Regions from separate parts of the Streptomyces sp. NPDC091292 genome, predicted to be linked through region 1. Evidence: riboswitches for the same ligand, from Rfam matches in the RefSeq annotation. Region 1 holds a riboswitch; each other region holds the start of a gene.

Region 1 (4,489 bases):
GCGCTGTTCGGGTACGCGCTGGTGCACGCCGATTCGACGCAGACCCTGGTGGGCGCGTCGGGGGCGATCGCGGCGGTGCTCGGCGCCTTCCTCTATCTCTTCCCCAAGGCACGCGTCACCAGCGTGTTCCCGTTCCTCTTCTTCCTGCCGCTGCGCTTTCCCGCGTGGATGGTCCTGCCGTTCTGGGCGTTACTCCAATGGCTGGCCACGGGCCAGGACAGCCAGGGTCCCGGGGTGGCGTATCTGGCGCACCTGATCGGCTTCTTAGTGGGGTTCGTCTACGCGTGGGGGCGTTGCGGGCGGACGGCTAGAGTGAGGCAACCAGCCACGGCCACCGAGGGAGACAGCAAGCCGTGATCACCGCGATCGTGCTCATCAAGACCAGCGTGGACCGCATTCCGGAGATCGCGGAGTCGATCGCCGCGCTGGACAGCGTCAGCGAGGTCTTCTCGGTCACCGGCACCTATGACCTGATCGCCATGGTCCGGGTGCGGTCCCATGACGATCTGGCGGATGTCATCCCCGGCCGTATCAGCAAGATCCCGGGCGTCGAGGGCACGGACACGCATGTGGCGTTCCGTACGTACTCGCAGCACGACCTGGAGGCCGCTTTCGCGATCGGCCTGGACTCCTGATTCCTGCTGCCTGCTGCCTGATTCCTGATTCCTGATTACTAGCGGGACCCTTCGCTTCCGGTGGCCGGGACGCAGCGGCCGTCCTCGGTGCGGTAGGTCCACCGCGCGCCCTCGGTGACCAGCTCCCGGACGGCCCGTACGAAACGCTCCACATGCTCGTCGGGCGTGCCGGCACCGAAGCTGACCCGGATGGCGTTGAGGGACGGCTCCCCCGGCGCCGCCTCAGGCGCCCCGCACTCGCCGGTGTCGCCCGGCTCCGCGCCGAGGAGGGTGCGGACCAGCGGGTGGGCACAGAACAGACCGTCGCGTACGCCGATGCCGTACTCGGCGGAGAGCGCCGCCGCGAAGTGCGAGCTGTTCCAGCCGTCGACGACGAAGGAGAGGACGCCCACGCGCGGGGCGTCGTCGCCGAACAGCGACAGGATCCGCACCTCGGGCACCTCGGCGAGGCCCGTGCGCACGGCGTCGATGAGCTGCCGCTCCCGCGCCACGAGCGAGTCGAAGCCCGCCTCCTGAAGGGCCGTGCAGGCGGAGGCGATGGAGTAGGCCCCGATCACATTGGGCGAGCCGGCCTCGTGCCGGGCGGCGCTGTCGTGCCACTCGACGTCCACTCCGCCGTCGGCGCGGCGCGCGACCTTCCGTGAGGCGCCGCCACCGGCGAGGTACGGCTCGGCGTCCCGCAGCCAGTCGGCGCGCCCCGCGAGCACACCGGAGCCGAACGGCGCGTACAGCTTGTGTCCCGAGAAGGCGACCCAGTCGACGTCCAGTTCCTGGACGGAGACGGGGTGGTGGGGCGCGAGCTGGGCGGCGTCGAGGACGATCCGGGCGCCGTGCGCGTGCGCGGCGGCGGCCAGCTCCCGCACCGGCCACAGCTCGCCGGTCACATTGGAGGCGCCGGTGACACAGACCAGGGCCGACCCCTGCGGATCGCGGTCGGCGAGGGCGCGCTCCAGGGTGCGGACGGCGTCGGCGTGGGTGCGGGGCGCGTCGAGGTAGGTGGTGCGGGCGTCGCGCCAGGGCAGCAGCGAGGCGTGGTGCTCGGTCTCGAAGACGAAGACCTCGCAACCGGCGGGCAGCGCTGCGGCGAGCAGGTTCAGCGAGTCGGTGGTGGAGCGGGTGAACACGACCTGGTCGCCGTCGCGGCAGTCGAGGAAGTCGGCGACGGTCTTCCGGGCGTTCTCGAACAGGTCGGTGGAGAGCTGCGAGAGGTATCCGGCGCCGCGGTGGACGCTGCCGTAGTACGGGGCGTAGGCGGCGACGTCGTCCCAGACGCGCTGGAGGGCGGGGGCGCTGGCGGCGTAGTCGAGGGCGGCGTACGTGACATCGCCGCCGGTGACGAGCGGGACGCGGACGTCACGGCCGAGGACGGGCAGCGGGGTACAGCCGGCTTCGGCGGAAGGGGCAGTGGCGGTGGCGGTGGCGGTGGCGACGGCAGTGGTGGCGACGGACATGGCGAACTCCCGTGAGTGGCAAGCGAGATGACCGCGCCGTCGGGGGCCGCGCGAAGACGCGGGCCACACCAGGACGGCACGGGAAGGGGGGGACGATCACACCGGACGGGGGTGTGTGCGGAGGCGGGGCTCTGCGCCCTATCGCATTCGCTTGCTCACGAGACTGCTCCCTCGACGACCAGGACCCCTGGTGGAGCGAGGGGTCCGCGCTTGCCGTAGACCTCGCTGCCTACGACCTGGTCTTCACCCGGGGCACCCCGCCACGGACGGAGGGTTGCCGGACAGCGGGCCGGGGCCGATTCGCTGTCACTCATGACCTGCCGAAATTATGACAGACACCCGGAGGCCGGGCCAACGGGCGTCCAGATAGCGGACCCTGCGGGCCCCCGGGGGCCGTCCGTCACTTCGAGGTGGCGTTCACCCAGCGCTCCAGGGTCCGCCGCGCCGATCCCGAGTCGATGGACTCGGCGGCACGGGCCAGCTGGGCGCGGATCTGTTCGGTGAGAGGCCCGTCGCCCGGTGCCAGGGCGACCAGCGCGGCGGCCGAGTTGAGCAGCACCGCGTCCCGTACGGGCCCTGTCTCGCCGGCGAGCAGCCGCCGGGCGACCTCGGCGTTGTACGAGGCGTCGGCTCCGCGCAGCGCCTCGACGGGCACCAGCTCGATCCCCACGTCCCGCGGGTCGAACGCCTGCTCGCTCACCGCGCCGTTCCGCACCACCCACACCTTCGATGTGGCGGTCGTCGTCAGCTCGTCCAGTCCGTCGTCGCCGCGGAACACCAGCGCCGACGAGCCGCGCTCGGCGAGCACCCCGGCCATGATCGGCGCCATCCGGGCATCCGCGACACCGGTCGCCTGGGCCTTCACACGGGCCGGATTGGTCAGCGGGCCGAGGAAGTTGAAGGTGGTCCTGATGCCCAGTTGACTGCGGGCAGCGGCCACATGGCGCAGCGCCGGGTGGAACTTCACCGCGAAGCAGAAGGTGATCCCGGCCTCCTCGGCGACCTCGGCGACCCGCTCGGGCGTCAGGTCCAGATTGACGCCGAGCTTCTCCAGGACGTCCGACGCGCCGCTCGCCGACGACGCGGCCCGGTTGCCGTGCTTGACGACCTTCGCCCCGGTCCCGGCGACGACGATCGCCGACATCGTGGAGATGTTGACGGTACGGGCGCCGTCCCCGCCGGTGCCCACGATGTCGACGCTGGGCCCCGGCACCTCGATCACCCGGGCGTGCTCGTACATGGTGCGGACGAGTCCGGAGATCTCCTCGACGGTCTCGCCCTTGGCCCGCAGCGCGACCGCGAACCCGGCGATCTGCGCGTTGGTGGCCTCACCGCGCAGGATCCGGTCCATCGCCCACGCCGTGGCGTCCGCGCCCTGGTCCTGCCCGGACAGAAGCGCGTCCAGGACCCGGGGCCAGGAACGGCCCGCCGTGGTGTCGCCTCCAGCGGGGGTCACAGCGCTCATGGTCGCTCCTGGGTCGTAGACATGCGTACCGACGTACCGACAGGGCCACCCTATCCAGCCGTGGGGACAGCGAAGAGCCCCGTCCGGGCTGTGGACGGGGCTCTCGCTGTGGCGACCTGATGGCGACCAGGGCGTCAGTGGTGACCGTGACCGCTGGTGATCTCCTCGTACTCCTCGACCGTCGGCTTCGGGATCTGGCCGTCCTCGCCGTAGTAGCCCTTGGACAGCTTGGCCCGCAGCTTCTGGCCGCGCGAGATCTTGCGCTTGACGCCGTTCTCGTCGACCTCGGGGCCGATCTCCTCCGGCCGGTACTGCTCGTGCGCGGTGAGCGTGTGCAGCGCCTGCTGGTTGAGCGGCTCGTGGACCTCGATGAACTCACCGTGCGGCAGGCGCTTGATGATGCCGGACTCGCGTCCGTGCAGCACCTTGTCCCGGTCCCGGCGCTGGAGGCCGAGACAGATCCGCTTGGTGATGAGGAACGCGACGACCGGCGCCACGAAGAACGCGATCCGTACGAACCAGGTGATGACGTTGATCGACAGATGGAAGTGCGTGGCGACGAGGTCGTTGCCACCGCCGATCAGCATGACCACGTACCAGGTGATCCACGCGACACCGACACCGGTACGGGTCGGGGCGTTGCGCGGGCGGTCCAGGATGTGGTGCTCGCGCTTGTCGCCGGTGACCCAGGACTCGATGAACGGGTACACCGCGATGGCGACCAGGACCAGCGGGAAGATCATCAGCGGGATGAACACGCCCAGGGCGAGCGTATGGCCCAGGAAGTTGATCTCCCAGCCCGGCATGGTGCGGATCAGGCCTTCGGAGAAGCCCATGTACCAGTCGGGCTGTGCGCCGGTGGACACCTGGTCCGGGCGGTAGGGGCCGAGCGCCCAGATCGGGTTGATCGTGACGAGCGCCGAGATGACCGCGATGAC
Region 2 (4,489 bases), on a different contig from region 1:
CGCGGTCACCGGAGGCGGCCACACCTGGCCCGGCGCCGACAGCTACAGCGGCGGCGGCTACACCACGCAGACCGTCGAGGCCCATGAGGTCCTGTGGCAGTTCGTGAAGAACTACAAGCTGCCGCTTTCCGGCCGGCACTGATTCCACCCCCTCGCCACCCCCCTCGCCCCCGCCACACCCCTTTCCACCCGCCCGCGTACTCCCGCACGCCCGTTTCCCACCCGGGCGCCCACCCCGTACGGAGCCGTCATGCCCGTCCCCAGCCCCGCGAGACCACAGGCGTCGCCCCAGCCGTCCGATCCCGAACTGCCCCGCATCGTCCGTGCGATGGCCGTGATCGAACGCGCGGGCAACGCCCTTCCGCACCCGTTCTGGCTGTTCTGGATCCTCTCCGCGGTCCTCGCCGTCATCAGCGCCGTCCTCGCCGCGCTCCACGTGGACGTGATCTCTCCCGAGGACGGCAAGACGGTCGCCGTTCAGAATCTGCTCAGCGGCGACGGCCTCGCCATGGCCGTCTCCACGATGATCAGCAACTTCGCCTCGTTCCCGCCGATGGCGACGATCGTCGTGGTCATCATGGGTGTCGCGGTGGCCGAACGCAGTGGATTCCTCGCCGCGTCGATGAAGGTCGGCGTCTCCCGTGTGCCCGCGTCCTGGGTCGTGTTCGCGGTCGCCTTCGCCGGCACGGTCGCCCATGTCGCGTCCGCCGCCGCGTACATCATCCTCGTTCCTCTCGGCGGGCTGGCGTTCCGTGCGGTGGGCCGCTCGCCGATCCTCGGCATCGTCGTCGCCTACACCGCCATCGCCTCCGGTTACGACGCCAGCCCGATCCCCACACCCAACGACGCGATCTTCGCCGGGATCACCACGGCCGCCGCGAAGATAGCCGGGGGAGAGGGCGCGTACGTCTCCCCGCTGAGCAACTGGTTCTTCAACATCGCGTCCTCCCTCGTCCTGGCCGCCGTCATCACCCTCGTCACCCGCTTCGTCCTCAGCAAGCGGCCCGACCTGGACCCCGATCCGGACGCCGATCTGGAGGACATCGGCGCGCTCCGGCTCAGCGACCGGGAACGCTCGGCGCTGCGCCGCGCCGTCACCGCCCTCGTCGTCGCGCTCGTGGCGCTCACCGCCGTGGTGCTCCCGCACTCCTCGCCCCTGCGCGGCGAGGGCGGCAGCATCGTCGAGTCCCCGCTCCTGGACGGCATCGCCGTCGTCGTCGCCGTCCTGTTCGCGCTCGTCGGTGTCGTCTACGGAGCGTCGGCGGGCTCGGTCACCAAGCCCGCCGACGTCCCGAAGCTCATGGTCGAGGGCGTCAAACAGATGGCGCCGGTCCTTGTGCTGTTCTTCGCCATCGCCCAGTTCCTCGCCTACTTCGACTGGACCCGCATCGGCGATGTCGTGGCCGTCGAAGCGGCCCAGGCGCTACGGAACAGCGGCATGCCGATCCTCGTCGTCTTCCTGCTGATCCTCCTGCTTCTGACCCTGGTCAACATCATGGTCACCAGCGGATCCGCCATGTGGGCCCTCGCGGCGCCCGTCCTGGTCCCCATGCTGATGCTCGTCCAGGTCCCGGCCGAGACCACCCAGGCACTGTTCCGGATAGCCGACTCCGGCTCGACCGCCATCACGCCCATGAGCCCCTACTTCGTGATGGCGCTCGGCTTCCTCCAGCGCTACCGGAAGAGCGCGGGCATCGGCACCCTCGCCTCGTACACCCTTCCCCTGGCCGTCGCGATGACGACCGCCTGGACCCTGCTGTTCCTGCTGTGGTGGACCCTCGGGATTCCCCTCGGCCCGGGAGCGCCTGTCCGCTGACCCGGCAGACCGGGGTCATGCCGCGCTGTGGCCCACACCGACCGTGCCGACCGCGCCGTGAAAGGCCGGATGACCGCCGAGGCGTCGTACGTAGTTCCGGAGGCCGTCGTACGAGGAGACGCCGTGGGACGCGTCGAGGCGGACGAGTGCCACCCAGAGGTCCACGTCGGCGGCTGTCAGCACGTCACCCAACGCGTAGGGCCTGTGCGTGAGTTGGCGGTTCAGCAGATCGAGTCGCGGCGTCACGCGCTCCGGCCGGGAGGCCGGCGTGACGTCACGGTCGAGGAGGTCGCGGAGGGCGTCGATCCGCGCGGCGAGAGCCGGCGGGCGGAGTGCGGCGATGCGCGGGTCGCCGGCGTCGGCGGCGTCGGCGGCGAGGCCGCCCAGGTCACGAAGGATGTCGGGCGTGTGGTTGCTGACCACCCGTCCGCTCCATCGGTCGCACAGCGCGGGCACGGTCAGCGGACCGTGGTAGTGGTGCCAGGTGGCCTCGTACGCGCTGCGCAGCGAGGCGAACGCGTCGGATGTGCCGTCGGTGCGGGCGAGGACCGTGGTGGCGACGGACTCCTTGAGGCCGAGCAGGTCCAGGGTGATGGAGACGCGCAGTGAGCGCGGACAACTCGCCGACAGGTGGAGGAGATAGCGGTGGGGCGCGGGGTAGAAGCCGCCGGCGAGGCCGACGCCGATGCGGCCACGGAAGCGGTGCGGGCGGGACGACGGGCGGGACGAGAGGGCCGCCGTGCCGGCACCACGCGAAACTGTCTCGGTCATGACTCTCCCTTGGGGGAACGAGGAAGCCCCGTCTCCGCCGTGCCCGCGTCGATGCGTGAGGAGGCGGAACGGAACCACTGCGCCTGTGTGTTGAGTACCGCGGGGTCTGCGGGTCTGCGGGGTCTGCGGGGACATGAGGGGTCTGCGGGGCCCGATGGAAGGGCCGGACCCGCGTACTACCGGACCCGCGTACTAGCAGGCGCTGGAGACGCGCAGCAGATCGATGTGCAGGCGCCTCGTCAAACAGTTCCAGGGCGATTCCATGTCCACCGGTCCACATCCGGGGCTCGCGAGACGCGAGACCACGCTTGCCCCGCCGCCGCGACGGGACCCGGTCGTCACCCGGGGCACCCCGTCGCGGTGGAAGGGTTGCCTGCCAGCGGGCCGGGGCCGATGACCGCACGAGCAGGCGAACCTGCCCGATGGGCGCTGACAATCGTGACCGTCCCCGCCAGTGTCATCGCGCTCCGTGAAGCCGTCAAGAAGGGGCCGTCGGCCGTCTCACGACGTGGTCACACTCCATCCGGGATGCGGGAATCTCCCGCGGAGCGGCATCGTTATGGCTCAAGACGTGGCGCGGGGCCCGGCATTGCGCACGGCTGTGGCCCTCACGTAGCGTCCCGAAGAGGTGACGAGTGCCGAGGCCGCAGGTCGGAGGTGAAGGACGTGGCGCGAGGGAAAGCGGCGGGAGGGCTGGTGGCGCACAGGCAGGACCTGACGTCCGTGTCCGTCCTCCGTGTCGTCGCCCCGGCCCCGTATCGCCCCGTGCCTGTGCCCGTGTACCTCTACTCCCGGCCGCACATCGACCTGAAGCGTGTCGCCGGCGCGCTCTGTAGTTCCTGACCTGACTGTCACTCCGCCGCCCTCTCCCGACCGGGGCGCGGCGACCCGTACAGCCGATCAGGAAGGCATGCCCGCCATGACCTCAGCATCCCCGTCACGCCCGTCACCCGCTTCGCCCCCCGCCTCCGCCGCCCCGCTGCACCTTGCCGTCGCGCTCGACGGTGCGGGCTGGCACCCGGCCGCCTGGCGCGAGCCGGTCGCCCGCCCCCGGGACCTCTTCACCGCCGGATACTGGACCGATCTGGTCACCGAGGCCGAACGCGGCCTGCTCGACTTCGTGACGATCGAGGACGCACTCGGGCTCCAGTCCTCGCACTTCTCGGCACCCGACGGCCGCACCGACCAGGTACGCGGACGCCTCGACGCCGTTCTCATCGCGGCCCGCGTCGCACCGCTGACCAGCCACATAGGACTGGTGCCGACAGTGGTGGCCACCCACACGGAGCCGTTCCACATCTCCAAGGCCATCGCGACCCTCGACTACGTGAGCACCGGCCGCGCGGGCGTCCGCGTCCAGGTGTCCCCGCGCCGGAACGAGGCCGCCCACTTCGGCCGCCGTAGCGTCCCGGAGTTCCGTTTCGAGGATCTGGACACCCCGGGCGTACGGGAGGCGGTCGTCGGCCTCTTCGATGAAGCCGCCGACTACATCGAGGTCGTACGGCGGCTGTGGGACAGCTGGGAGGACGGTGCCGAGATCCGCGACGTGTCCACGGGCCGCTTCATCGACCGCGAGAAGCTGCACTACATCGACTTCGAGGGCAAGTACTTCAGCGTCAAGGGCCCCTCGATCACACCCCGCCCGCCCCAGGGCCAACCGCCCGTCACCGTGCTGGCCCACGCATCGGCGTCGGGCGCTCCGTTCGGTCTGGTCGGCCGCTCCGCGGACATCGGCTACGTCACCCCGCACGACACCGACCAGGCCCGAGCCGTCGTCGCCGCCGTCCGCGCCGCACAGGAGACGGCCGGGCGCGCCCAGGATCCCGTACACCTCTTCGGCGATCTGGTGGTGTTCCTGGACGACGAGCCCGGCGCGGCGGCGGCCCGACGGGACCGACTCGA
Region 3 (4,489 bases), on a different contig from region 1:
CGCGCCACTCGGGGCGGGACGCGAGCAGTTCCCGGTAGGCGAGCAGGCCGCGGACGATGTTCTTCGACAGCTCCGTCCGGTCGACGCGGACGACGGTCTTTCGGGGGGTGCCGTCGGGGGCGGTGCCGAGCTGGTCGCGGAGGGCGGCGATACGGTCCTCGACGTCCGGGCGGTGGGCGCGCTCGCGCAGGAAGTCGGCGTCCGCGCCGAGGCCGTGGACGCCGACGCGGGTCGTGCCCGTACCGCCGACGGCGTCCTTGCAGCAGGCCGTGAACGCGCCGGCCCAGCGGTGGGTCAGGAACGCGGCGCGGTCGGCGCCGAGGATGCCGCGCAGCAACTGCCCGGCGATGTCGTCCGGGAGCAGCCGGAAGTACTCGACGGGCGCCCACGGGGTGTGCGAGAAGTGCCCGATCCGCAGATCGGGGCGCAGCTCGCGGAGCATGCCGGGGACGAGCGCGAGGTGGTAGTCCTGCACCAGGACGGCCGCGCCCTCGGCCGCCTCGTCGGCGAGCGCGTCGGCGAAGGCACGGTTGTACGTCTCGTACGCGGCCCACTGCTGACGGAACTCGGTGCCGAAGGCCGGCTCGACCGGGATGTCGTAGAGCATGTGGTGGACGAACCACAGCACGGAGTTCGCGATGCCGTTGTACGCGGCGGAGTACACGTCGGGCGGGATGCCGAGCATCCGGACGCGCTGGCCGCCCGTGTCGGCGGGGTCGAGCGCCCCGCCCGTCCGCCGGACCGCCTCACGGTCGCCCTCGCCGAGGGCCGCGCACACCCACACGGCGCCGGCGTCAGGACCGATCGCCGACAGCCCCGAGACGAGCCCGCCACCACCTCGCCGTACGCCCAGGGAACCGTCCTCACGGACGTCGTACGAGACCGGACCGCGGTTCGACGCCACGAGGACGTGCCCTTGCGCAAAACCCATATCCGCATACCTGGCCCACCCCACGACCCCTCAAACACGCCCGGCCTGTATACGACCGGGGCTTGGCGCATTGCCTGGGTCCCGCGGGGACAGCTTTCCGCCGGGCTGTGTCCCGCAGGGACAACGCGTGGGCCTCCGTCGGGCTTCGTCCCGCAGGGACGCAGGGGTGCCGATGCCCCGCAGGGGCGAGGCCCGGTCACTACGCCACGCGTCGCGTCGCGTACTCCGCGATGTCCTCCATCGGCGGGCGCTCCTCCGTGTCCACCCGGTAGGTGCGGGGCTCGAAACCCCGCTCGCCGCGTTCGAACTGGGTGAGTTCGGGGCGGACCAGGTGGCCTCGGGCCAGCCGGAGCTGGGCGGTGCGGTAGATCGCGGCGGCCATGCGGCCGAGCGCCTGGCCGTCCTGGTGGCGGTGCTTGCGTACGCCGACGTCGACCTGCGCGAGGGCGTCGAGGCCGACCGTGTGCAGGGAGTCGACCAGGAGGCCCAGCTCCACGCCGTACCCGACGGGGAACGGGAGCCGTTCCAGGAGCGTCCTGCGGACCGCGTACTCGCCGCCGAGCGGCTGCACGAACCCCGCGAGCAGCGGCCAGTGCAGATTCAGCAGCGGGCGCGCCATCAGCTCGGTGACCCGGCCGCCCTGCCCCTCGGCCGAGCCGAGCGGCCGGTCGTACATCGCCTTGACGAACTGGACCTCCGGCTCGGTCAGCAGCGGCCCCACGATCCCGGAGACGAAGTCCGCCGAGAACTCGCGCAGATCCGCGTCGACGAAGCACACGATGTCGCCGCCGGTGACCAGGAGCGACCGCCACAGCACCTCGCCCTTGCCGGGCACAGCGGGCAGCCGCGGCAGGATCTCGTCCCGGTGCACCACGCGTGCGCCGGCCGCGGAGGCCACCTCGGCGGTCCGGTCCGTGGAGCCGGAGTCGATCACCACCAGCTCGTCCACGAGCGGCACCGACCGCGTCATCAGCTCCCGCCGGATCACGGTGACGATCTCGCCGACCGTCTCCTCCTCGTCCAGGGCGGGCAGCACGACGCTCACCGATGTCCCGGTGGCCCGTTTGGCGGCCAGGAGGTGGCGCAGGGGACGGTCGGACACGGACCAGGAGCGCTCGGTCAGCCAGCGCTCGACATCTTCCAGCACGGTCAGCGGCTCCTTCGCGGTCGACAAGGGGGGCCGGTACCGCCACCGGGGCGGCGGATTGTTACGTTCGTCTCGGGGTTCGGACGACTATCTCAACTGTCCTGGCCTTCGGTTACAGTCTTGAACAACGCCGGTGACCATCGCATGTCGGGGGTCGCCGCGACCACAACTTCATACCGCTCATCCAGAGGGGCAGAGGGATACGGCCCGTTGAAGCCCCGGCAACCCTCCAGCCGGTCTCGTCCGTGATCAAGGTGAATTCCGATCATGTCCGCGAGGCTCCCGGCTAGGGAAGGTGCCAAATCCGTCTCATGGCGAAACGCGCCATGAGGAAGATGAGGAGAAAGGGCCTCGCCTCCATGGCTGTACAGACTGTCGCTCCCGCCACCGACACCGTAGACCTGGGCCCCGCATCGGCCCTCTCGTGTCGCGAGTGCGGCGAGAGGTTCCCGCTCGGCCCGATCTTCGCCTGCGAGCTGTGTTTCGGCCCGCTCGAAGTGGCGTACGACCTGCCGCTCGGTGACCCGGAAGCGCTCCGTAAGAAGATCGAGTCGGGCCCCGACAACATCTGGCGGTACGCGCCGCTGCTGCCCGTCCCCGCCGATGTCGCGTCCAAGCCGAATCTGAACCCGGGCTGGACGAAGCTGGTCAAGGCCGACAACCTGGCCCGGGAACTGGGGGTCCAGCCCGGCAAGCTGTTCATCAAGGACGACTCGGGCAACCCCACGCACTCCTTCAAGGACCGTGTCGTCGCGCAGGCCATCGAGGCCGCCCGCGCCTTCGGTTTCACGACCCTCTCGTGTTCCTCCACGGGCAACCTGGCCGGCGCGGTCGGCGCCGCCGCCGCCCGCGCGGGCTTCCGCTCCTGCGTGTTCATCCCGCACGACCTGGAGCAGGGCAAGGTCGTCATGGCCGCGGTCTACGGCGGCGAGCTGGTCGGCATCGAGGGCACGTACGACGACGTGAACCGTTTCTGCTCCGAGCTGATCGGCGACCCGCTGGGCGAGGGCTGGGGCTTCGTCAACGTCAATCTGCGCCCGTACTACGGCGAGGGCTCCAAGACCCTGGCGTACGAGATCTGTGAGCAGCTCGGCTGGGAGATCCCGGACCAGCTCGTCATCCCGATCGCCTCGGGCTCCCAGCTCACGAAGATCGACAAGGGGCTCCAGGAGCTGATCAAGCTGGGGCTCGTCGCCGACAAGCCGTACAAGATCTTCGGCGCCCAGGCCGAGGGCTGCTCGCCGGTGTCCGCCGCCTTCAAGGCCGGGCACGACGTGGTGAAGCCGCAGAAGCCGAACACCATCGCCAAGTCCCTCGCCATCGGCAACCCGGCCGACGGCCCCTACGTCCTCGACATCGCGCGCCGTACCGGCGGCGCCGTGGACGACGTGGACGACGAGCAGGTGGTCGACGCGATCAAGCTGCTCGCGCGGACCGAGGGCATCTTCGCCGAGACGGCCGGGGGCGTGACCGTCGGTGTCACGCGCAAGCTCATCGACGCGGGCCTGCTCGACCCCGCGCTGACGACGGTCGTGCTGAACACCGGCGACGGCCTGAAGACCCTGGACGCGGTGGCGCCGACGACCGGCCCGACAGCGACCATCCGCCCGAGCCTGGACGCGTTCCGCGACGCGGGCCTGGCCCGCTGAATCCCCCGCTGAATCCCCCGACGAATACACGACGGATCGACCGGAAAGGCCGGAACATGAGCGTCAACGTCCGCATCCCCACCATTTTGCGTACCTACACCGGCGGCCGGGCCGAGGTCGCCGCCGAGGGCACGACCCTCGCCGAGGTCATCGCCGACCTGGAGAAGAACCACGCCGGGATCTCCGCCCGCGTCCTGGACGACCAGGGCAAGCTGCGCCGCTTCGTGAACGTGTACGTGAACGACGACGACGTCCGCTTCGAGCAGGGCCTCCAGACGGCCACGCCGGACGGTGCCGGTGTCTCCATCATCCCGGCGGTCGCGGGCGGCTGACACGGCGGCTGACGCAGCGTTACCCCTGTTGCCCCCTCCGCGAGAGAAGCGGAGGGGGCAATTCTGTGGGATTGAACGCGATAGAGTTGGGGAAAGGCGTCGCGCGTCGATGCCGCACGCATATGAGTTCTCGGTCGAACGGCGACAAGAAGTAGCCAAAGCGCCCCGCCCCTTTGCGCCTTAGATGGCTTTTGCCGGGCCCGACTTGCCCTGAATTCTATTCAATCAGCCGGAAATTTCCGATCACGCGTGCCCAGATTTCTCGTCCGATTGACCTGTTGCAGACGGCAGTTGGGCAGATACATTCAGCGGCGGTCGACGCGTTCCGGCGCACACCCCCAGCCGTTGGGGGGTGAGGTCTGACCCGGGTCCGCGAAGTGTGGTCCCGTGCAAGGGCCAGTAATAGGGGAGTTAGGCATGGCTCAGGGCA

The links. A riboswitch is a leader RNA that binds a small molecule or an ion and turns the genes downstream of it on or off. The one in region 1 is predicted to bind S-adenosylmethionine.
Region 2: it holds a riboswitch for S-adenosylmethionine, as region 1 does, so the genes downstream of both, ACIQNU_RS17010 (glutathione S-transferase C-terminal domain-containing protein) here and ACIQNU_RS06220 (aminotransferase class V-fold PLP-dependent enzyme) in region 1, are expected to answer to the same signal.
Region 3: it holds a riboswitch for S-adenosylmethionine, as region 1 does, so the genes downstream of both, thrC (threonine synthase) here and ACIQNU_RS06220 (aminotransferase class V-fold PLP-dependent enzyme) in region 1, are expected to answer to the same signal.

What each region holds. Positions count from the first base shown of each region.
Region 1 covers NZ_JBIVUQ010000001.1:1,263,610-1,268,098, reverse strand. Annotated here, with positions in the region: gene ACIQNU_RS06230 (rhomboid family intramembrane serine protease) at 1-357, shown strand, start outside; gene ACIQNU_RS06225 (Lrp/AsnC ligand binding domain-containing protein) at 354-635, shown strand; gene ACIQNU_RS06220 (aminotransferase class V-fold PLP-dependent enzyme) at 674-2,086, opposite strand; SAM riboswitch class IV at 2,288-2,404, opposite strand; gene trpD (anthranilate phosphoribosyltransferase) at 2,487-3,551, opposite strand; gene ACIQNU_RS06210 (cytochrome bc complex cytochrome b subunit) at 3,686-4,489, opposite strand, start outside.
Region 2 covers NZ_JBIVUQ010000005.1:126,609-131,097, forward strand. Annotated here, with positions in the region: gene ACIQNU_RS17000 (alpha/beta hydrolase family esterase) at 1-142, shown strand, start outside; gene ACIQNU_RS17005 (AbgT family transporter) at 251-1,816, shown strand; gene ACIQNU_RS17010 (glutathione S-transferase C-terminal domain-containing protein) at 1,832-2,587, opposite strand; SAM riboswitch class IV at 2,887-3,031, opposite strand; gene ACIQNU_RS17015 (putative leader peptide) at 3,116-3,430, shown strand; gene ACIQNU_RS17020 (LLM class flavin-dependent oxidoreductase) at 3,507-4,489, shown strand, end outside.
Region 3 covers NZ_JBIVUQ010000007.1:356,062-360,550, reverse strand. Annotated here, with positions in the region: gene ACIQNU_RS21975 (trehalose-6-phosphate synthase) at 1-931, opposite strand, end outside; gene ACIQNU_RS21970 (glucosyl-3-phosphoglycerate synthase) at 1,131-2,078, opposite strand; SAM riboswitch class I at 2,256-2,420, shown strand; gene thrC (threonine synthase) at 2,438-3,727, shown strand; gene ACIQNU_RS21960 (MoaD/ThiS family protein) at 3,784-4,059, shown strand; gene ACIQNU_RS21955 (cold-shock protein) at 4,477-4,489, shown strand, end outside.